2 regions of the Chromobacterium sp. FG89 genome follow, and region 2 is predicted to be linked to the other one. Evidence: riboswitches for the same ligand, from Rfam matches in the RefSeq annotation. Region 2 holds a riboswitch; the other holds the start of a gene.
The links. Region 2 has a riboswitch for cobalamin ahead of ACODRW_RS10965 (HoxN/HupN/NixA family nickel/cobalt transporter). Riboswitches for the same ligand answer to the same signal wherever they lie in the genome.

Region 1 (11,075 bases), on a different contig from region 2:
CAGGCTGAAGCCGGTGAAGCTGCCCACCCGCGGCAAACGCTTGGCGGCGTCCGGATGGTCGCTATGTTCCACCGTGGCCACCAGCTTGTCGCCGGCGCCCACCGCGTACAGCATTTCCGTGGCGTGCGGCACCAGGGTCAGAATCCTTTGCGCCGGCTGCGTCAGCGTGATGGTCTGGCCGCCGCCGTCCTGGGCGCTGACCGCCGCCAAAGCCGGCAGCGCGCCCAGCAGCAAGGCCAGAACCGGCAACCGTCTCATATCTCGCCTTTCAACACCAGCGGCAAGCCGCAGGCCACCAGCGTCACCCGCTGGCAGACCGCCGCCACCGCTTGATTCACCCGCCCCAGCTCGTCGACGAAGCATCGGGTCTGGGCATTGGCCGACACCACGCCCCAGCCGATTTCATTGCTGACCAGCAGCACCTCGCCTCGGGCCTGTTCCAGCGCCGCCAGCAGCGCGGCGCGTTCCTGTTCGAAACCGGCGGTGTCGAAACCGCCGTCCTCGTTGAAAAAGCGCATCAGCCACATGCCCAGGCAGTCGACCAAGAGCAGGCCGCCCACCGCATCGCGACGCAGCAGCTCGGCGGCCAAGCCGCGGCCGGCCTCCGCTTGCGACCACGCCGCCGGACGCCGTCGACGATGGTGTTCGACGCGAGCGGCGAACTCCGCGTCGCCGCCGCGCAGCTCGGCCGTCGCCAGATAGCAGACCGGGCCCGGGTGGGCCAAAGCCAGGGTTTCGGCGTAGCGGCTCTTGCCGCTGCGCGCGCCGCCGGTGATCAGGTGAGGCATGGGAATTCCTTACTGACTGAAACGAACCCCAAGGAAAACACCCAGTCCGCCGGTGTTGTACCCATAAGCGGTTTCATATTCACGATTGAACAGATTGTCCGCTCGAGCCGTGGCAGTCCAATTTTTGGCAAAACGATAATTGGCAAAAATATTGGTCACGCCGTAACCATGCAGCGCTTTGGCCTCCGAATTAGCCGCATCTCCCGCTCTGCGCGACGCGACTTGCTGCTCCGCTCCCAGCGTCCATTTTTCCCACTGCTTAGCGGCGGATACGCTGGCACTCTGGCGCGGCCGGTTTGCCAACCAATTGCCTGTCTTATCGTCTCGCGCATCCATCAGCGTCAAGTTACCTTGCCAGTCGATACTGAGCCATTGAGCCCCCGCCTCCAATGACAGCCCCCGGATCGTTGCGCGATCCACATTGCTCGGGCGCCATGAATTGAAATCCGTGGGGTCGGTTTGCGCCCACTGAATCAACTGCTCCACTTTGTTCTGGAATAGGGTCAAGCTAGCCGAACGGCCATCTTTTCGGTATTGCAGGGCCAGTTCTGTATTCTTTGAACTTTCCGGCTTTAGATTGGGGTTGCCGCTGTCCGGATAGTACAGATCGTTAAAGGACGGTGCTTTATACCCTGTGCCATAACCTACACGCGCAAGCCAACCATCGGCGAAACGATAGCCATAACCGGCTTTACCGGTCATCTTCCCCCCAAATTGATCATCATGATCGTTTCGAAGGCTAGCTTGCAGAAGATGCTTGCCCAACTCCAACTGGTAGCTCACGAATCCGGCATTGGTGGTGCGGGTGTTTTTGGTATAGATACCATCGCTAGCGATTTTCTGGTCCAAATGGGAAGCGCCCAAAATAAATACGCCAACCTTGGTATTCAAGTCGTTCTGCCATTGCCATTCGTTCTGCGTTGTCTGAAAAAAGCTGGCACGTCGATCGAAATTGCCGTTATGAAACTCCTCGGACTTGTCCTGACTGCGGGCAAAACGCAGAGTGCTTGTCCAGACATCGTTGAAACGATTTTTTGATTCAACGCTCTGCCCAGTCAGGCGCGACTTGGAGCGATCCTGCCCCTTCCACGCACTGGTATAGTCAATGTCAGCCTCCGCAAAGGTCTGGAATAGACGCACAGTCAAATCATGGCCCGGCAACAAGGTCTGCGTCAGGCTAGCGGCATAGCTATCATTACGATACCCATCGTTGTCCGGGTTGTAGTAATACGTGTTGCGTGAATTCGTCGCCGAAAAACCATCGGACTGAGCGTGCGACAACTGCAGGCTATAAGCGGTATTTCCCGACTTCCCCGCTACGCCGGCGCTTAGCTTGCCGGTGCCTCGGCTGCCAAACTCCACCCCCGCGTTCCATCGCGGCTCGCCCTCGCCTTTGCGAGTGAAGATTTGAATCACCCCGCCGATGGCGTCTGCGCCGTATAAACTGGACGCAGGCCCCCGCAGAATTTCAATGCGCTCGATCTGGGCCAATGGAATATTCTGGATCGTCGTGGTACCGAGCGTGGCGGAATAAATTCGCACGCCGTCCACCAGCACTACCGTATGGCTATCCTTGTTGCCACGGATATAGATGCTGCTGGCGCTGCCTGGGCCGCCATTGCTGGCGATAGAAACAGCCGCTTGACGCGACAACACTTGTTGCAGGGTTTGCGCCCCGCTTTCTTCGATTTCCTCGCGCGTGACCACGGTCGCATCGGCTAGCGTGCGCGACAGCGGTTGCGCCACACGGCCCGCCGTCACCACCACCGGATCACCGGCGAACTCGGGCACATTGGCGGCATAGGCCTGGCCGGCGCAGGCCAGCGAGACCAGCAAGGCGCATTGTTGGGGTTTGAACATGAAACACACTCCACATCGAATCTGGCCGCCGCGGCGGCATGGTTAGGAAGAGTGCGAAGAAGGCATGATAAAGGGGGACGCCGCGGCAGGACGCCGGGCCGTCTGTCGGATCGCCTCCCCGCGATACTCCAGTGCGGCCGCCTTCCGGGCGGCCATTGGGCGGGCGCGAGTGTGGTTTCCATGATCGCGCATGCCAGCAGGCCGGTCTCCGGGCTCGGCCTTGCGGCGATGCGCCTTCCCATCCGATGGACAGTGGCCCTTGCATCGCCTGGGCGTTGAGGTTCAACGTCTCGCGCATCGAGCGCGACTCGGTTGAACAGCTTCACACGCCTGGCCTTACCGTTGCGGGGGCAGCGCCGGTCTTGCACCGGCTTCCCGTTTCATCCGCGGCGCTTGAGCCGCGGACACCTGCTAGGTTCCGGATTATACCGGAGAGCATCCCGACGGGATGGCGCCAAAAGAAATATGTTTAGTTAGGATCAAATCGTCCACCGGCTGCGGGTTGCCCCGGTGGCGGGCTATCGCTTAAAGTCGCCGCTGAATCACTCTCTCATCCAGGCTGGAGTTGGCCATCTCATGACATTCATCGATACCTTTCGCTCACCCGATTTCGCCGCCTACCAGGCCGCCCGCGCCCGCCAGGCCACACTCACCAAGCCGGCGGGCAGCCTGGGCAGGCTGGAAGAGCTGGCCTGCCGCTTCGCCGCCTGGCAGGGCAAGGTCTGCCCGGACGCGCTGCGGCCGGCGATCACGGTGTTCGCCGGCGATCACGGCGTGACGGCGGAAGGCGTATCCGCCTATCCCTCGGTGGTGACCGGCGAAATGGTGCGCAATTTCGCCAATGGCGGCGCGGCCATCTGCGTGTTGGCGCAAAGCCTGGACGCCAGGCTGGAGGTGGTGGACGCCGGCGTGCTCAGCGACGTCTCCGCGCTGCCCATCGTCCACGCCAAAGTGCGGGCCGGCACCGGCAATCTGGCCAGGGAGGCCGCAATGACGCCGGCACAGGCGGAGGCCGCGCTGGAAGTGGGCCGCCTGGCCGCGCGCCGCGCGCTGGACGGCGGCGCCAATTTGCTGATCGCCGGCGACATGGGCATAGGCAACACCACCGCATCCGCCGCGCTGATCTGCCGGCTGGCGGACTTGCCGCCGGAGCGCATCGTCGGCCGCGGCACCGGCCTGGACGAGGCCGGCCTGGACACCAAGCGCCAAGTGGTGCGCACCGCGCTGGCCCGCGTCGCCGGGCGCGATTTGTCCGCGCTGGACATCCTGGCCGAGCTGGGCGGCCTGGAAATTGCCGCCATGGCCGGCTTCTATCTGGAAAGCGCCGCGCAAGGCGCGCCGGCGCTGGTGGACGGCTTCATTTCCAGCGCCGCCGCGCTCTGCGCGCTGGCGCTGGAGCCGCGCGCGGGAGATTGGCTGCTGGCCAGCCACCGCTCGGAAGAAACCGGCCACCTGCTGGCGCTGCACGCGCTGAAGCTGGAGCCGGTGCTGGACCTGGGCATGCATCTGGGCGAGGGATCCGGCGCCGCCTTGTGCGTGCCCTTGCTGCAAATGGCCATCCGCCTGCACAACGAGATGGCCACCTTCGCCGAGGCGGGCATCACCGGAAAAGCGGAATGAACCCCTATACCCTGACCCTGTTGCGTCACGGCGAAATCGATCATGAGGGCCGCTTGATCGGCAGTTGCGATCTGCCGCTGAACGCCACCGGACACATTCAGATGGCGCAAAGCTGGCAGCGCATTTGCGCGCTGGCGCCGGTGACGGCGATGGCCAGCTCGCCTTTGCAGCGTTGCCGCGAGTTCGCGGTCCAGCACGCTCTGCACGGCTCGCTGACGCTGAAAGTGGACCCGCGCTTCGCGGAAATGGACTTTGGCGACTGGGACGGCATGGACGTGCAGGTGCTGGCGCAGCGCTATCCGGACTGGCGCGCCAAACTGGCGGCCGGGGAGCTGACGCCGCCGGGCGGCGAAGCCTACGATGGCTTCCGCACCCGAGTGCTGGCCGGCCTGTCCGAGTGGATGACCACGGCCAGCGGCAGCCACCGCGTGCTGGTCACCCACGGCGGTGTCATCACCACCTTGCTGGCGGAGTTGCTGGGCGCCGATTTTGCGGTGGCCAAGCTGATGACGGTGCAGCGCGGCGGCTTTGCCCAATTATCCATCCTGGACGGGCACCCGGCCTATTTGATGCGGCTGGAAGCACCGTGCGCGGACTGATTCTGGCGCTGCAGTTCCTGACCCGCCTGCCCACGCCGCAGCTGCGCGAGTTCAAGCCCGAGTGGTTGGCCGACAGCGCGCGCTGGTTCGCCGCGGTGGGCTTGATCATCGGCGCGCTATTGCTGGCGGCGCTGACCCTGGGCCGCCTGAGCGATCCTTGGCTGGCGGCGCTGCTGGCGCTCTTGATGTGGACCTGGGTCACCGGCGGCCTGCATCTGGACGGCTTGGGCGATCTCGCCGACGCGCTGGGCGCCGCCCACCGTTCGCGCGAACGTTTCTTCGAGGTGCTGAAAGATCCTCACGTCGGCAGCTTCGGCGCGCTGGCGCTGATCCTGGCCGTCGTCGCCAAGCTGATCTTGCTGATGTTGCTGGCCAAACAGCCTGCGCCGCCTTGGGGCCTGCTGCTGATCCCCGCCTGGTGCCGCTGTTTCGCGGTGTACTGGTCGGCCAGCCTGCCGGCGATCGCGCCTGGCAGCGGCGAGCGCTTCGCCTGGCGGCGGCACGGCCCCAGCCTGGCGGTCAACGCGGCGCTGCTGGCGGCGCTGTCGGCCTGGCTGGCCCCGGCATTGCTGCTGGCGCCTTTGGCGGCGCTGGCCTGGCGGCGCTTCCTGCTGCGCAAGCTGGGCGGCATGACCGGGGACTGCCTGGGCGCGGGCATTGAGCTGTGCGAAATCGGCCTCTTGCTGCTTTTGGCGGTCCGCTGGCCGGCGCTCTAGTAGCGCTGCAACGATACCGCCATCTCCCCGTCATCCCGCGGTGATGCCGAGCGCGGATACTGGCGGCGTCGTCATCGCACGGAGCCGCCATGGCCCATCTGGAGATCAGCTGCGAGCGCGGCCGGCTGGACCGCGACATGATTCAGCGCTTCCTGTCTCAAACCCACTGGGCGCAAGGCCTGACGCCGGAGCAGCTGGACAAGGCCATAGCGCACTCGCTGGTGTTCGGCGCCTACCGCGGACAACGGCAACTGGGCTTTGCCCGCATCGTCACCGACTACGCCAGCTTCGCCTATTTGTCCGATGTGTTCGTGCTGGCCGAGGTCCGTCGCCTCGGCGTCGGCCGCGCCTTGATGGAGGCGGCGCTGGCCCACCCCGAGCTGCAGCAGCTGCGGCGCTTTCTGCTGGTGTCCCGCGACGCGCGCCCGTTCTACCGCCGGCTGGGCTTTGCCGAACTGCGCGACGGCGAATGCTATATGGAGCTGCGGCGCGGGCCGGCGGCACAGCCGGCGCGAGCCTGGTCCTGGTTCCGCGCAAATAAAAACGCCGCTTGATGAGAGCGGCGTTCTTGCATGCGTCAACGGTTCAAAGCGTGCCGGCCAGCTTCTTATTGCGCATCAGGCACAGCATGTCACAGGCCAGATGCGCGGCGGCGAGGGCGGTCACCTCGCTATTGTCGTACGCGGGCGCCACTTCCACCACGTCCATGCCGACGATGTTCAGATCGCCCAGATTGCGGACGATCTTCAAAGCCTGAGCGCTGCTGAGGCCGCCCGGCACCGGAGTGCCGGTGCCCGGCGCGAAGGCCGGGTCCAGACAGTCGATATCGAAGGTCAGGTAGACCGGGCTGTCGCCGATCACTTCCTTGATGCGCGCGATGGTGGCGTCCACGCCGTTGTCGTGCACCCAGGGCGCGTTCAGCACATTCATGCCCATGAAGTCGTCGTTCCAGGTGCGGATGCCCACTTGCACCGACTTCTTCGGATCGATCAGGCCATCCTTCACCGCCTTGTAGAACATGGTGCCGTGGTTCAGGCTGTCCGGCTCGTCGTCCGGCCAGGTGTCGCAGTGCGCGTCGAAATGCAGCAGCGCCAGCGGCTTGCCGTATTTCTCCGCGTGCGCGATCAGCAGCGGGTAGGTAATGAAATGGTCGCCGCCGAAGGTCAGCATCTTGGCGCCGGAGGCCAGGATGGTGCGCGCGTGCTCGATGATAGAGGGCTTGATGGTCAGCGGATTATGCGCGTCGAACCAGCAATCGCCGTAGTCGATCACGGCCAGATCGTCGAAGGGGTTGAAGCCCCAGGGGAAGGGGCTCAACTCGGCCAGCTGCACGCTGGCGGCGCGGATCGCCTGCGGACCCAGCCGCGCGCCGGAGCGGAAGGTGGTGGACAGGTCCAGCGGAATGCCGGACACCACCACGTCGGCGCCGGTCAGATCTCGGCTGTAGTTGCGGCGCATGAAGGACAGCACGCCGGCATAGGTGTTTTCAATGGAAGAGCCGTACAGGCCCTGACGGCGGATCGCGCCGTCGCCGTAAATGGTTTCGCTCATGAATACTCTCCGCGAGAGAGTACGCCGGGCTCAGGCGTCCCGACGATTACCGTCCATCTTGCACAGCCGACGGCTTGAGGCTGCCGCCCCCCTTGGGGCGGAACCCCGAAGTTTGCCGCGATGCGCGCGGACGCACAAGAGCCAATCGAATCAATGGCTTTCCAGCTGGATGCGCCACAGCCGGAAACGCAGTCTCACGTCGTACCAGACCGGGCGCAGCCCCAGCAGGAACAAGAGCAGCGCCAGCGGCAGGGTGAAGCTGTATCCCATATGCTTGAAGCCCAGCGCGCCCACCACGCCGCCGCCGAAAAACGACAGCAGGATCAGCAGATAGGTGCGCAGCTTGACGCGGTTGGCGCGCACGTCCTTGACCTTGGGCATGCTTTCCCGGCCGTAGTAGCTGAGCTTGGCCAGCTCGATGCCGATGTCGGTGGCGATGCCGGTCATGTGGGTGCTGCGCAACAGGCCGCCGGACAGCTTGGTGACGATGGTGTTGTGCATGCCCATGATGAAGCAGAGCAGCATCACGGTCAGCGGAGTGAAAAAGCCCTTGTGCAAGGACAGCGCGGCCCCCAGCAGGCCAAACAGCAGCAGCAGGCCGGCCTCTTCCATCATGGACACGCCGTAGCCGCCGCGCAGACGCTGCCGGCGCGCCCACAGGATCAACCAGGAACTGTGCATGGCGCCGGCGATGAAGCACAGCAGCATCACCAGCAAGGACAGACCCAGCGTCACCTCGCCCAGCGCGAACTCGTCGGCCATGCCGGACACGATGCCGGACATGTGCGAGGTGTAGCGGTGCACGGCGAGAAAGCCGCCGGCGTTGAGCGCGCCGGCGATGAAGGCCATGGACCACCCCAAATGCCGCAAGGTGCGGTCATTGAAACGGCCCCGGTCCAACAGCCGGGTGATGTTGCTTCGTCTGGACATATCCTGCTGACAGAATGAACAACGGCGGCCAGAGGCCGCCGTCATCGGAGAAATGAAGACCTGCGCCTGCGCCCGCTTGGGGCGATGCTTGATAGTGCATCGCCGCGCCGGCGCTGGCAAGCGGTCAGATCAAGACTATCCGTCTCATCCGCAGGATTTCAGGCCGATTCCCGGCGTCAGCCGCTTTTGCAGCCCCTTAAGCTTGTCGGCCTGCTGCGCGTCCAGCGTCTTGAAGCTGAGCGTGGTCTTGCTCGCCTTCTGCCCCTTCTGCTGCACCAGCGCCTTGTCGTAGCCGGCCGCCTTCAGCCGCGCGGCCAGACCCTTGGCCGCGTCTTCCTTGCCGAACAGGCCCAGCGACAGATGGCCTTTGAAGTCGTCGTTCTTGACGATGTAGTTGTCAAAGCCCTTGCCCTTCAGTTCCGACGACAGCGTCGACGTCTCCGCCTGGGTGGCCAGCGGCGGATAATAGACCCAGAAGCGCCCGCCTCCGGCGGTTTCTTCCTTGCTGGCCTCGCTCAGCTGGCCGGCCTTGAGCTTGAGCTGCGGCACGCCTCCCTTGACCCTGGCCAGCAGCTTGTCGTCCAGCGGCCCCCATTGCAGGCAGGCCGCGGCGGCTTCCGCCGGCTTGGCCGTTTCGGCCTTGGGCTCCGGCTTGGCGGTCTCCGTTTTGGCAACCTCCGCCTTGGCGGCCGCTGTTTTCGGCGCGGACGCTTCCTGGGCCTTAGGCTTGGCCGCGGCCGGCTTGTCCGCTTTGGGCGCGGAAGATTCGCGCAGCGGCTCCGCCGCCGGGGCGGACGCGGCCGGCGCGGAGGCGTTCGGCTTCCAATTGGCCGGCAGCAGCTTGACCAGTTCCGGGCTCACTTCCTGCGCCCGCACGTCCGCCGGCGGACGCTGTTTGAACGAGCCATACATCGCCACCAGCAAATTCAGCACCACGACCAAGGCTAGAAACCACTTCATTTTTCGTTGGCCACTCTTAATAAGCCCAATAACACCAGATTATCCACGATCTCGACCGGCCCGGCGAGCCAAGGCGCCAAGCGCGCCGCGTCGCCGCCGGTCAACAGCACCCGCACCGGAGCGCGTCCGGTATGCGCCTGCAATTGCCGACGCTGCGTTTCCACCGCGCCGGTCAGCGCGTACACCGCGCCGCTGGCCAAGGCGTCTTCCGTGCCTTGCGGGAACGGCGTCACCACGCCGGCGGAACGGTCCAGATTGGCGGTGTTGCGCGCCAGGCTGCTCAACATCAGCTTCAGCCCGGGCACGATCAGCCCGCCCAGATAATCACCCTCGGCCGTCAAAGCCTCCACGGTCAGCGCGGTGCCGGCGCAGGCCACGATCAAGTCGTCCCTATGCAGTTGCCGCGCGGCCAGCACCGCCAGCCAGCGGTCGGCCCCCTGCTCGGCCGGGTTGCGGTAGGCGTTGCGCACATCGCCGAAACCGGCTTCCGCCCGCACCCATCGCAAGGGACAGGGCGTTGCCGCCTCCAAGGCTTGCGCCGCCTCCGCCCGCGCCACCGATGCGCCCCAGGCGGCCGTGATCGGCCATTGTCGCCAGACTTCAGCCAGGCTGGCGATGTCGCCGTGCTCCACCGCGCCCTGCACCAGCCAGTCACGGCCATCATGCACCGCCCATTTGACCCGGCTATTACCGGCGTCGATCAACAACTTCATGCCAGTTTCCTCAAACTGACCTCGCCGGCGTGATACGTCTTCACGCCGTCGGCGGTGTCCACCAGCAGGGCGCCGCTCTCGGCCACGCCGCGCGCCACGCCCTGCACCGGCTCGCCATGGGAAAAACTCAGGCAGACCGGCGCATCCTGATGCGCGGACAAGCTCATCCACTCCTGCCGCAAGGGCACGAAGCCATGACGGTCGAAATCGCTCAGCACCCGGTGCAGTTCGTTCAGCAGCTCCGCCAGCAACGCGCTGCGCGCCAGCTTGACGCCCGCCTCGGCCAAACAGGCCACCGGCTGATCCACTTCGCCCGGTTCACCCACATTCATGCCGATGCCGATCACCACCGCGGTCGGGCCCAGCGCGTCGCCGGACAGTTCTATCAGGATGCCGGCCAACTTGCGCTCGTTCAACAACACATCGTTCGGCCACTTCAAGGCCACCGGCGCGCCCAGCCGCCGCAGCGTCCGCGCCAAGGCCACCCCTACCGCCAGGGACAGGCCGGCCAATTGGGACAGGCCGCGGTCGAAGCGCCACAGCAGGGAGAACGTCAGACCCGAGCCCAACCGCGCCTGCCAGCGCCGTCCCAAGCGCCCGCGGCCGGCGGTTTGCAGCTCCGTCGCCAACACCAGGCCGTGCAGGCCGCCGCTGGCGGCGCGCGCCAGCAACTGGGAATTGGTGGAGTCGGTGCGCTCCGCCACCGCCAGCGTGAAGGTATCCGCTGCCGCCTCGCTCAGGCCGTCGCGGATGGCCGACACGTCCAGCCATTCAAACGGCGCTTCCAAGCGATAGCCCTGCCCGCGCACGCTGAATACGGTGACGCCCAGGTCTTGCTGGATGGCGTGCACCGCCTGCCAGACCAGGGTGCGGGAACAGCCCAGTTCGCCGGCGATGTCTTCGCCGGAATGGAAACGGCCGTCGGCGAGACGGCGCAGCACCGCGAAAGCGTGTTCGCTCACCGGCCGGCCTCGCTGGCCCGAATCTTATTCAAGGTGGAGGTGGTGGAGGTGTCGAACAGGAAGGGAATGGAGTGCACCTGGCCGCCGCGCGCCAGCGTCTCGGCGCTGCCGACGATCTTGTCCGGCGTCCAGTCGCCGCCCTTGACCAGCACATCGGGACGCACCTGCTCTATCAGCTGCGCCGGGGTGTCTTCGTCGAAACAGATCACCAGGCTGACGCTTTCCAAGGCGGCCAATACCGCCGCGCGGTTGTCCTGATGATTGATGGGCCGGTCGTCGCCCTTGCCCAGGCGGCGCACCGAGGCGTCGGTGTTCAAACCCAGCACCAGGCTGGCGCCCAAGGCGCGCGCCTGCGCGAGATAGGTCACATGCCCGC
Region 2 (11,075 bases):
GCTTGCTGTTCGCCGTCGCCATCCGGCGGCGGCTGGTCGGCGCCGTTCCGCTCCTGCGGAGGCGGCGGCGGATTCGACGCTTGCCGCGTCATCTGTTCCAGCTTGTCCTGATCCAGCCCGCTCTGTTCGAACGGCTTGCTGCGGCGGCGGTGCGGCAGCACCAGCCGGGCGGCGTCGCGGACATCCTCGGCGGAGGCGTCGACGCGGCCGTCCAGCGCCGCCAGCGCGCGGGCGGCCTTGTTCAGCACGATGTCGGCGCGCAAGCTGCTGACTTCGAATTCGCAGCACAGCTCGCTGACGAAGTGGAACAAGCTATCGCTGAGCCGGGTTTGCGGCAGCAAGGCGCGGGCGGCGGCGATCTTGGCGCGCAGCGCCTCGCTGTCGGCCTGCCACTGCGCGGCGAAGCCGGCCGGATCGGCCTCGAAGGCCAGGCGGCGGCGCACCACCTCGGCGCGCTGAAGAGGCTCGCGCGGCGCGGCCACGTCCACCATCAGGCCGAAGCGGTCCAGCAGCTGCGGCCGCAAATCGCCTTCTTCCTGGTTCATGGTGCCCAGCAGCGTCACCCGCGCCGGGTGGCTGACCGCCAGGCCCTCGCGCTCCACGGTGTTGACGCCCATCGCGGCGGCGTCCAGCAGCACGTCCACCAGGTGGTCGGCCAAGAGGTTGACTTCGTCGATGTAGAGCATGCCGCGGTGGGCTGCGGCCAACAGGCCGGGCTTGAAGGCCTGCTTGCCGCCTTGCAGCGCCTTTTCGAAGTCCAGGCTGCCCAGCACCCGGTCCTCGGTGGCGCCCAGCGGCAGGTTGATGAAGGGCACCGGGCCGTCATGCAGCGCGCGCGCGTCGCCGGAGCACACCGGGCACAGCGGCAGCGGGTGGTCCGGCTCGCAGTTGTAGCCGCAGCCGGCGGCGCGGCGGATGGGCGGCAGCACGGCGGCCAGGCCGCGCGCGGCGGTGCTCTTGGCGCTGCCCTTGTCGCCGCGCACCAGCACACCGCCGACGGTGGGGTCCACCGCGCAGATCAGCAGCGCCTGCTTCAGTTGTTGCTGGCCGACGACGGCGGCGAAGGGGTAAATCGGGCTCATGCTGAAACCCTTATTTGCCACGGAAGCACACGGAAAGACACGGAATTGGGCGCAGCGGGGTGATGTGGATACTTCTGCGCCCATGCTCCGGGAAACGATGGGATTTTTCCGGTTTTCATTTCCCTGCCTTCCAAGTGTTGCCCTGGCTCATTCTGTTTTGGGGGTTCATGCTTTGCTCTCTCCGCGCGCTTCCAGCAGCGCCTCGCTATCCAGGTGCAGCTGGCGCAGGGCGGCCAGCGTCTCCGGGTCCGGCTCCGCCCACAGCTGGCGCTGCGCGGCTTCCAACAGACGGTCGGTGATGGCGTTCAAGGCCCAGGGGTTGCTGTCGGCGAAGAACTGCTGCATCGCCGGGTCCAGCGCGTAGCTTTGCGCCAGTTGCTCATAGACCCAGTCGTCCACCACCTGGGCGGTGGCGTCGTAGCCGAACAGATAATCGACGGTGGCGGTCAGCTCCAGCGCGCCCTTGTAGCCGTGCTTCTGGATGCCGGCTATCCACTTGGGGTTGGCCACCCGCGAACGGAACACGCGCAGCACTTCCTCCTTCAGCCCGCGCACCGCCGGCGCTTCCGGATTGTGGCTGTCGCCGAAGAAGGCGCGCGGCTGGCGGCCGCTGAGGCTGCGTATCGTCGCGATCATGCCGCCGTGGTATTGCAGGTAGTCGTCGCTGTCGAAGATGTCGTGTTCGCGGTTGTCCTGGTTGTGCAGCGCCACTTCCACGCCGGCCAGCCGGTGGCGCAGCGCGTCGCGGGCGTCGGCGCCGTTGGCCTCGCGGCCGTAGGCGTAGCCGCCCCAGTTGACGTAGGCGGTGGCGAAGTCGGCGTCGTTCTGCCAGTTCTGCTCATTGATCAGCGGCAGAATGCCGGCGCCGTAGCTGCCCGGCTTGGCCCCGAACACGCGGTACAGCGCATGCGCGTCGGCGTCGGGCAGGGCGCCCAGCAGCTCGTTTTTCAGATCGGCCAGGTAGTGCTTTCGCAGGAAGTTCTGCTCCAGCGGCTCGTCCAGCCGCGCCACGGTGTGCACCGCCTCGTCGATCAGCGCAATCAGATGCGGGAAGGCGTCGCGGAAGAAGCCGCTGATGCGCACGGTGACGTCGATGCGCGGCCGGCCCAGTTCGGCCAGGGGAATGACTTCCAGGCCCTGCACCCGGCGGCTTTCCTGCTGCCAGCGCGGCTTGACGCCGAGCAGGGACAGGATTTCGGCGATGTCGTCGCCATGGGTGCGCATCGCGCTGGTGCCCCACACGCTGATGGCCACCGACTCCGGGTACTGGCCGGTTTCCTTCAGATGGCGGGCCAGCATCTCGCGCGCCAGGCCGTCGCCTATACGCCAGGCGGCGTTGGAGGGCAGGCTGCGCGGGTCCACCGAGTAGAAATTGCGGCCGGTGGGCAGGATATGGGCCATGCCGCGCGTGGGCGCGCCGCTGGGGCCGGCCGGCACGTAGCCGCCTTCCAGGCCGCGCAAGAGATTGTCTATCTCCTCCGCGGTGCGGGCCAGCTTCAGGCACAGCTCAGCGCAGACGAAGTTCAGCACCCGTTCCAGATCGGCGTTCGGCTCGATGCCGGGCAGCATGGCGGTGACGGCGGCCGGCACGGCGGCGCTGTCGTAGCCGCGCGCGGCCAGCTCGGCGATCAAGCCGCGCGCCAGCTTCAGCACCGCGTCGTGCGCGTCGGCGCGGGTGACTAGCGGCTGATCGGCCAATGTCTGCAAGGCAGCGGGCATCTCAGCTAGACGCTTGCCCTGATCCTGCTGCCACAGCGTCCAGTCGCCGCCGCAGGCCGCCGCCACGCTGGCGGGCAGGCCGGGGATGCCCAGATTGGGCAGCCGGGTCAGCGCCAGCAGCATGTCGACCAGCGCCTCGCCCTGCGGCGCGTTGCCCAGCACATGCAGGCCGTCGCGGATCTGCGCCGCGCCCAGTTCGCACAGATAGCCGTCGATGTCCTCGATCAGGTGGGCGACGTCGACGCCGTCCATCTTGGCCAGGCTCAAGGGCACGCCGTCTTCGTTCAGCGTGTCGTCCCAGTCGTGGTCATGATCGTGGTGGTCGTGGCTGTGGCCGTGATGGTCATGGTGATCATGGTGGCCGCGGTGATGGTCGTGGTCGCCATGATGGTGATGGTGGTGGCCATGATCGTGGCCGTGCGCGGCCTTGGCTGGGCGATACTTCGCCGCCGCGGCCGTCGCCGGTTTCATCGCGGCAGCCGGTTTGGCCGCCTGCGGCCGGTATTTGCCGTGGACGGCGGCGGGCGCGTGATGATGTCCGCCATGCGGGTGCGGGTGATCATGATCGTGGCGAGGCTCGTGATCATGGTCGTGCTCATGCTCGTGATCATGTTTCAGCATCGCCGCCAGGTCGGTGTCGAGCTTGGCTTCCTTGATCAGGTCCCAGATTTGTTGCTGCAGCAGCGGCAGCTTGTTCGGGTCCAGCAGCTCCACCTGGTAGTACTCGTCCACCAACTGGGTCAGCTGCGCCAGCGGGCCGTAGCTGTCGGCGGTGGTCATCGTCGGCGTCAGGTGGTCGATGATCACCGCGTGGCCGCGGCGTTTGGCCTGCGCGCCTTCGCCCGGATCGTTGACGATGAAGGGGTAAAACAGCGGCATGTCGCCCAAGAGCGCATCCGGGAAGCAGTTCTGCGACAGGCCCACGCCCTTGCCCGGCAGCCATTCCAGCGTGCCGTGCTTGCCGACGTGGACGATGGCGTCGGCGCGCCAGTCGTCGCGCAGCCAGCGGTACAGCGCGTAGTAGTGGTGGGTGGGCGGCAGGTCCGGCGTGTGGTAGATGGCGTCCGGGTCCATGCCGTAGCCGCGCGGCGGCTGTAGCGCGACGAAGACATGGCCGTAATCCAGGCCGGAAAACACCAGTTCGTCGCCGTCGACGTAAGCGCCGCCCGGCGGCTGGCCCCAGCGCTGCAGCATCTTGTCGCGCAGGCTGTCAGGCAGCTCGTCGAACCAGGCCTGGTAGCGCTGGGCCGGCACGCGGGCGGCGGCGTTTCGCATCTGCTCGGCGCTCAGGTAGTCCTGATCGTAGGCGCCGCGGTCTATCAGCTCGTGCATCAGCGCGTCGCTGTCCGGCGGCAGCGGGTCCATCTGGTAGCCGCGGCCCTGCATGCCGCGCAGCATCGCGTACAAGGAGGCCGGGGAATCCAGCCCCACCGCATTGCCTATCTGCGAGGCTTTGCTATTGGAGTTGGTGAAGATGAAGGCGATGCGTTTGTCGGCGTTTTCCACATGGCGCAGCCGCGTCAGGCGGGCGGCGATGCCGGCCAGGCGGCGGGCGCGGTCCGGCAGCGGCGCGTATTGTTCGGCCTGGCCGGGCTGGTCCATCATGGCCGGCTGCTTGAAGCTCAGCGGCACGCCGATGATGCGGCCGTCGAATTCCGGCAGCGCCACGTTCATCGCGGTGTCCAGCGGGTTGAAGCCGCGGTCCGAGGCTTCCCATTGCTCGCGCGTCATGCTGCTGGTGATGGCCTGCAGCACCGGCAGGTTCAGCCGGTCCGAAGCCTCCACCGCCCAGCCGGGCTGGGTGGGGCCGTCGTTGTTGATGTCGCCCATCGCGAACGAGGTGGTGTTGATCAGCAAGGACACCTTGGCGCGCGGATCGGCCAGCAGCGCCAGCGCCGCCGGCAGGCCGCCGTCTTGAATCGTGCGCAAGGACGAGGTGAACACCGGCAGCGCGTTGACGCCGCGCTCGGCCAGGCAATCGACCAATAGATCAATGAAGCGGGTGTTGCCGGACAGCCAGTGGGCGCGGTAGAAGCACAGGCCCACGGTGGGCCAGTCCGGGTTGCGGATTTCCAGCCAGTCGGCGAGCGAGCAGGGCGCGCTCAGCTCCGGGTGGTAAACGCCGTGCTCGGGCAGCGGCAGCGGCGGCTGGTAGCCGAAGCCGGTCAGCAGCAGCCTGTCCGCCAGGCAGCGCATCAGCTCGCCCAGATTGGCGCTGCCGCCGGCCTGCAGATAGGCGTGGACGTCCTGCTGCAGCGATACCGGCGCGCTGCACAGCGCTTGCAGCTCCGGGTCCGGCTCGCCGGTGCCGCTGAGCACGATGACCGCGGTCTGCAGCCGGCGCGCGTGGGCCAGCAACCGCTCCAGGCCGGGTATCGCGTCGGCGCGGCCCAGCACGCGCAGCACGATGGCGCGGACCTGGGCCAGCTGGCCGTCCAGCAGCGCTTGCATCGCGGCCTCGTCGGCAATGCCTTGCAGCGAGATGCCGGACACGGAGGGAAAGTCTTCCGGCCAGCGCGCGCGCGACAGCGCGGCGAGATCGGTGCCGGCGTGGCTTAACAGGGCGAGTGCGGCGCTCATGCCTGCGCCTCCGTTTCGATGTCGCCGACGCCGGTTTTATGGAACACCAATTCCTCGACCGGAATGCCGCCTTTCAGATGCTGGCAGACGATGCGTTCGATATCGCTTTCATTCACCTTGCGGTACCAGACTCCGTCCGGATACACCACCATCACAGGGCCTTCCTTGCACACGGCGAAGCAGTGGCTGCGGGTGCGCTTGGCGCGCAGGCCTTCGCAAGCGTCTATGCTGCGGCCCAGGTGCAGGAACATCGCTTCCGAACCCTGGCCGTCCGGCGTGCAGCGCGGGCCGGTGCACATCAGCACGTGTTTGTCGTGGGTTCTCATCGCGCCTCCGGCGTCAGTTGGTCAAAACGCTTCCATTTATAAATGGCGGCGGAGGCAAGCCACGTCAGCAGGAACACGCCGATGACGAAGTAGCCGAAATGAGCCAGATCGTCGTTGAGCGCTGAGATCAGGTCCCAGAAGCCGCCGGTGAGCTGCAGCTTGTCCGCCAGCAGGCCCAGGCCCTCCAGGCCGCCAATGCCGACGGCGACGAGAACGGAAACGAAGGTGATGGTCAGGTTGTACCAGAGCTTGCGCACCGGATTGACGAAGGCCCAGCCGTAGACTTCCACCATCATCATGCTGTCCAGCGTATCCACCAGCGCCATGCCGGTGGCGAACAGCGCCGGGAACACCATGATGTGCCACAGCGCCACGCCGTTGGCGCTTTGCGAGGTGGCGATGGCGAACAAGCCGATCTCGGTGGCGGTGTCGAAACCCAGGCCGAACAAAAAGCCGATGGGCAACATATGCCAGCTCTTGGTCACCATGCGAAACAGCGGCTTGAGCAGGCGCGCGATCAGGCCGCGGTTGTTCAGCAGCAGATTCAGCTGCTCGTCGCAAATGGCTTCGCCGGCGCGGGCGCGGCGGAAAGCGCCCCATACCGCGCGCAAGGAAGACAGATTGATCAGCGCCAGCGTCAGCAGAAAGAAGGCCGACACGCTGGTGCCGATAACGCCGCCTATCTCCTTGAAGCCGGCGACGCGGCTTTGCAGCGCGCTGGCGGCGAACACGATCAGGGCGACGGCGATGACCACCACCGCGGAGTGGCCGGCGGAGAAGAACAGGCCCACCGCCGACGGTCGGCGGCCTTCCTGCATCAGCTTGCGCACGGTGTTGTCGATGGCGGCGATGTGATCGGCGTCCACCGCGTGGCGCAGGCCGAACAGATAGGCGAGCAGGGCGGTGGCGAGTTGGGCCGGATGATCGGCGAAGGCGGCGAAAGCCCAGGCCCAGGCCAATAGATTGGCCAGGATCAGCCCGGCGAGTATCGGCGCGTGCTGCGCCAGACGGCGGCCGGTGGACGGCGCGGTGGATGAATGCATGGTGCCCTCGGAGACGATTTCCGTCGCGCAAACGAGGGCACAGGTCGCCGAGTGTTCATGAGCGGCGCATGTGCGTATCCCCCGGTTCACCCCGCCCGGTTTCTGCTTGCGTCGACACGTATGACGGCCGGTCTCCTGGCTCGCGCGTCGCCGTCCGGCGCCGCCTTCCCGGCCCGTTTAGGGACCAGTGGCTTTAGGCGTGGACTCTGCGCTTACAGTTGCGGGGGCAGCCGCGGTCTTGCACCGCGTTCCCGTTTCACCCTCTGAGGACCTGTTTACGAGCTGCCGCGCGTCTTGGCTGGCGAGCTCGCACACAGGTTTTGGGGGCACCGTCATGATGGGGTCGGATGATACGTGACAAAAACCAGGCTGTGAACAGCTGGCGTTTTGATTTTAATTACAATCGCCGCCAATCCGCCAAGGCCTGTTCCAGCCGCGCCCAGTCCTGTTCGCCGCTAGGCAGGCCAAAGCGCAAGCTGGGCAGGGACTCAAAATAACGGCTCAAGATGCCACGCCCCGCCAGATGGCGATGCAAGGGCAGGCTGGCCTCGCCGGGAACCCACTGGAACAGTTCGCAGCCGCCGGCCGGGGCGAGCCTGTGCCGCTCCAGACAGTCCCGCAGCCGCGCGCTATCGCGCAGCAGCTTGCTCCTCATGGATTGCTGCCACGCGGTATCGCAGAGCGCCAGCGTCACCGCTTCGCGCGCCGGACCCGCCATGGCCCAAGGCCCCAGTTCCTCGGCCAGCGCTTGAAGCAGCGCGGCCTGGGCGAACACGAAACCGGCGCGCGCGCCGGCCAGGCCGAAGAATTTGCCGACCGAGCGCAGCACGATCAGGCCCGGCTTGCCGATATGGGGGAGCATGCTGTCCCGCGGCGACGCATCCAGAAACGCTTCGTCGACCAGCAGCCAGCCGCCGCGTTCCGCCAGCCTTTGCCGCCAGTCTTCCAGCAAAGCCGGTTCAAAACGGTCTCCGGTGGGGTTGTTGGGGTTGCAGATTTGAACCACGTCCAGCTGATCAATATTCGCGGCCAGCCCATTCGGCGTGAACCGTTCCACGCTGTGTCCGCGCCTTTGCCACTGGTAGGGGTGCTCGGCGTAGCACAAGGTCAACATGCCGACGCGGCAGGGCGCTCGCAGCCGCGGCAGCACCTGGATGGCGGGCTGGGAGCCGGCCACCGGCAGCAGTTGCTCGCAACCGTAATATTCCGCCGCCGCCGCTTCCAGCCCGTCGTGGTCCTGCGGCAGCCGCAGCCAGCCGTCGGCGGACAGCGGCGGCACTGGCCAGCCATTGGGATTGACGCCGGTGGACAGGTCCAGCCAATCCCCAGGCGGAATACCGTATTCAGCGGCCGCGCGCAGCAGGCCGCCTCCGTGTTCAAGCATGCATGACTCCAATCAAAACAGCCGACAATAGGGAAAGACCGGCCCACAGCCAGGCGCCGCGGCTGACCAAGCGCACCGCGCGGCCGATGTCCTGATGCGTGGGCGCGGGGCCGCAGCCCAAGGGCGGGCGCTCCTTCCACTGGCCATGGTAGCGCGCGCCGCCGCCAAGGGAGACGCCCAGCGCGCCGGCGCCGGCCGCCATCACGGGGCCGGCGTTGGGACTGTACCAAGTGGGTGCCTGCGTTCTCCAGCAGCGCCAGCCGCTTGCCGCGTGGCCCAGCAGCAGATAGGTGAGGGCGGTCAGCCGCGCCGGGACATAGTTCAACACATCGTCGAGGCGGGCGGCGGCCCAGCCAAAATGCAAATAGCGGGCGTTCTTATAGCCCCACATCGCATCCAGCGTGTTGGACAGCCGGTACAGTACCGCCCCGGGCGCGCCCAGCAGCAGAAACCAGAACAGCGCGGCAAAGACCGCGTCGCAGCCATTTTCCAGCACCGACTCAATGGTGGCGCGGGCGACTCCCGCCTCATCCAGCTCGCTCGTGTCGCGGCTGACGATCCAGCCCACCCGTTCACGGGCCAAGGCGAGATCGCCGTCGGCCAGCGCCTGTCTGACCACCTCCGCATGCTGAGCCAAGCTCCTGGCGCCCACCGCCAAGTAGAGCAGAACAAGCGGGACAATGGCTGACAGCAGCGGCAGCCGGGCCAGCAGCCAGGCCGCCAGCGTCAGAGGCAGGATCAAGAGTGAAACGGAGAGGGCGCCGCGCAGACGCATGCGCCAGCGGGGCTCGGCATCGGGCGAGGAGGGGAAGCCAAAGCGCTCAACGGCCCGGGTCAGCCGACCGAAGCCGACTAGTGGATGCCAGCGCCGCGGCTCCCCCAGCAGGCGGTCCAGCAACAGCGCTAACGGTAGAAACAATGCGGAATTCAACACACAACCTTATATAATGGCCGACCGCCGCTTGGAGGTATCCAATGCGCAAATTTCTAGGGTTTGGGATGGCCGGAATGAATCAAGCCGCCATTCTAAGCCTTGTTCGCCATCTATGTGCAGGGGGAATGCCATGGCCAAGACCATCATGATTCAGGGCGCCACGTCCGATGCCGGCAAGAGCGCGCTGGCCACCGGCTTGTGCCGGCTGTTGGCCCGCCGTGGCGTGAGGGTGGCGCCGTTCAAGCCGCAGAACATGGCGCTGAACAGCGCGGTGACGGTGGACGGCGGCGAGATCGGCCGCTCGCAGGCGGTGCAAGCGCAGGCCTGCGGGCTGGAGCCGCATACCGATATGAATCCGGTGCTATTGAAGCCCAACAGCCATACCGGCTCTCAGGTCATCATCCACGGGCGGGCGATAGGAAATATGGAGGCTCGCGGCTATCACGACTACAAACCGGTGGCGATAAAGGCGGTGCTGGCGTCCCACGCCAGGCTGGCGGGGCAATATCAGTGCATCATCGCCGAGGGCGCCGGCAGCCCGGCCGAGATCAATCTGCGCGACGGCGACATCGCCAATATGGGTTTCGCCGAGGCGGTGGATTGCCCGGTGATCCTGGTGGCCGACATCGAGCGCGGCGGCGTATTCGCCCACCTGGCCGGCACCTTGGCCTTGCTGTCGGAATCCGAGCGCGCCAGGGTGATCGGCCTCGTTATCAACCGCTTCCGCGGCGACCCCAGCCTGCTCAACAGCGGCATCGATTGGCTGGAACAACATACCGGCAAGCCCGTGCTGGGCGTACTGCCGTATTTGCACGATTTGCACCTGGAGGCCGAGGACAGCATGGGCCTGGACAAGCCGGGCGGCGCGAGCGGCGCCGGCGACAAGCTGCGCGTCATCGCCCCGGCCGCGCCGCGCGTCAGCAACCACACCGACTTCGACCCCTTGCGCCTGCATCCGCAAGTGGAATTCACCCTGGTGCGCGCCGGCGCGCCCATCCCGCCGGCCGATTTGATCGTGCTACCCGGCAGCAAGAGCGTGTTGGCGGACCTGGCCTGGCTGCGCGCGCAGGGCTGGGAAGAAGCGATACGCCGCCATCTGCGCTACGGCGGCAAGGTGCTGGGCATTTGCGGCGGCCTGCAGATGCTGGGCCGCAAGCTCCACGATCCAGACGGGTTGGAAGGCGAACCGGGCAGCGGCGACGGACTGGGCTGGCTGGATATGGAAACCACGCTGGCGCCGGAAAAGCGACTGACGCGTGTGTGCGGCCGGCTGACCTTGGACCACGCCGAGGCCACCGGCTACGAAATCCACATGGGAGTCAGCTCCGGCCCGGCGCTGCAGCGGCCGGCGCTGCATTTCAAGGACGGCGGCGCGGACGGCGCGCGCTCGGAAGATGATCAGATCCTGGCCACTTATCTGCACGGCGTCTTCGACGAGCCGGCCGCCTGCCAGGCCATCCTGCGCTGGGCCGGATTGCAAGACCCCGTGGCGCTGGATTACCCGGCGCTGCGAGAAACCAATATCGACAAGCTGGCGGACATGCTGGAACAGTTTTTGGACCTTGGGCCTATCATCAGCGGCTTGCCTAAAGGCGATTGAGTCATTGAAGCCCAGGGGTGGGCTTCAGGCGGGTTCTGGCGGTGCCTTGGTTTATCCTTATGTTCGCATAATGTATATTATGTCAAATCTTGGAAACATACGGCGTAGGGTCCGCAGCCTGCTCCATTGGTTCAATACCCTGTCCTTTTGTACAGGTTAATAAAACGCAACACTTTCCATCGTTGGAGGTTCGAGCAACAACTATCCGCAGCAAAATGAAACGCAAGCTACCTTGGTGTGAGTTCCCGTGCAGCCCTGATGACTTGATCAGGGCTGTTTGTTTTCGTGACGTAACGGAAATTGCCGCAGAGATCGGCGTAGACGTTGACGAGGTCGGCCGCTGGCGATCCGGACACAAGCCGGTCCCGAAGCTTGCCTATCTCTATCTAGCTCACAAAGCATCAACC

Region 1: another riboswitch for cobalamin. It lies ahead of ACODRW_RS10595 (TonB-dependent receptor domain-containing protein); the one in region 2 lies ahead of ACODRW_RS10965 (HoxN/HupN/NixA family nickel/cobalt transporter).

The regions. Positions count from the first base shown of each region.
Region 1 is NZ_JBMDIQ010000008.1:179,571-190,645, forward strand. Features, by position in the region: gene ACODRW_RS10585 (cobalamin-binding protein) at 1-258, opposite strand, end outside; gene cobU (bifunctional adenosylcobinamide kinase/adenosylcobinamide-phosphate guanylyltransferase) at 255-788, opposite strand; gene ACODRW_RS10595 (TonB-dependent receptor domain-containing protein) at 798-2,648, opposite strand; cobalamin riboswitch at 2,831-3,075, opposite strand; gene cobT (nicotinate-nucleotide--dimethylbenzimidazole phosphoribosyltransferase) at 3,225-4,268, shown strand; gene ACODRW_RS10605 (histidine phosphatase family protein) at 4,265-4,867, shown strand; gene cobS (adenosylcobinamide-GDP ribazoletransferase) at 4,855-5,583, shown strand; gene ACODRW_RS10615 (GNAT family N-acetyltransferase) at 5,673-6,137, shown strand; gene speB (agmatinase) at 6,169-7,134, opposite strand; gene ACODRW_RS10625 (YoaK family protein) at 7,285-8,064, opposite strand; gene ACODRW_RS10630 (SPOR domain-containing protein) at 8,209-9,024, opposite strand; gene ACODRW_RS10635 (type III pantothenate kinase) at 9,021-9,737, opposite strand; gene ACODRW_RS10640 (biotin--[acetyl-CoA-carboxylase] ligase) at 9,734-10,699, opposite strand; gene rfaE2 (D-glycero-beta-D-manno-heptose 1-phosphate adenylyltransferase) at 10,696-11,075, opposite strand, start outside.
Region 2 is NZ_JBMDIQ010000009.1:53,899-64,973, reverse strand. Features, by position in the region: gene ACODRW_RS10980 (putative cobaltochelatase) at 1-1,082, opposite strand, end outside; gene ACODRW_RS10975 (cobaltochelatase subunit CobN) at 1,248-5,381, opposite strand; gene ACODRW_RS10970 ((2Fe-2S) ferredoxin domain-containing protein) at 5,378-5,707, opposite strand; gene ACODRW_RS10965 (HoxN/HupN/NixA family nickel/cobalt transporter) at 5,704-6,750, opposite strand; cobalamin riboswitch at 6,859-7,040, opposite strand; gene cobD (threonine-phosphate decarboxylase CobD) at 7,148-8,134, opposite strand; gene cbiB (adenosylcobinamide-phosphate synthase CbiB) at 8,127-9,053, opposite strand; gene ACODRW_RS10950 (cobyric acid synthase) at 9,199-10,668, shown strand; gene ACODRW_RS10945 (hypothetical protein) at 10,884-11,075, shown strand, end outside.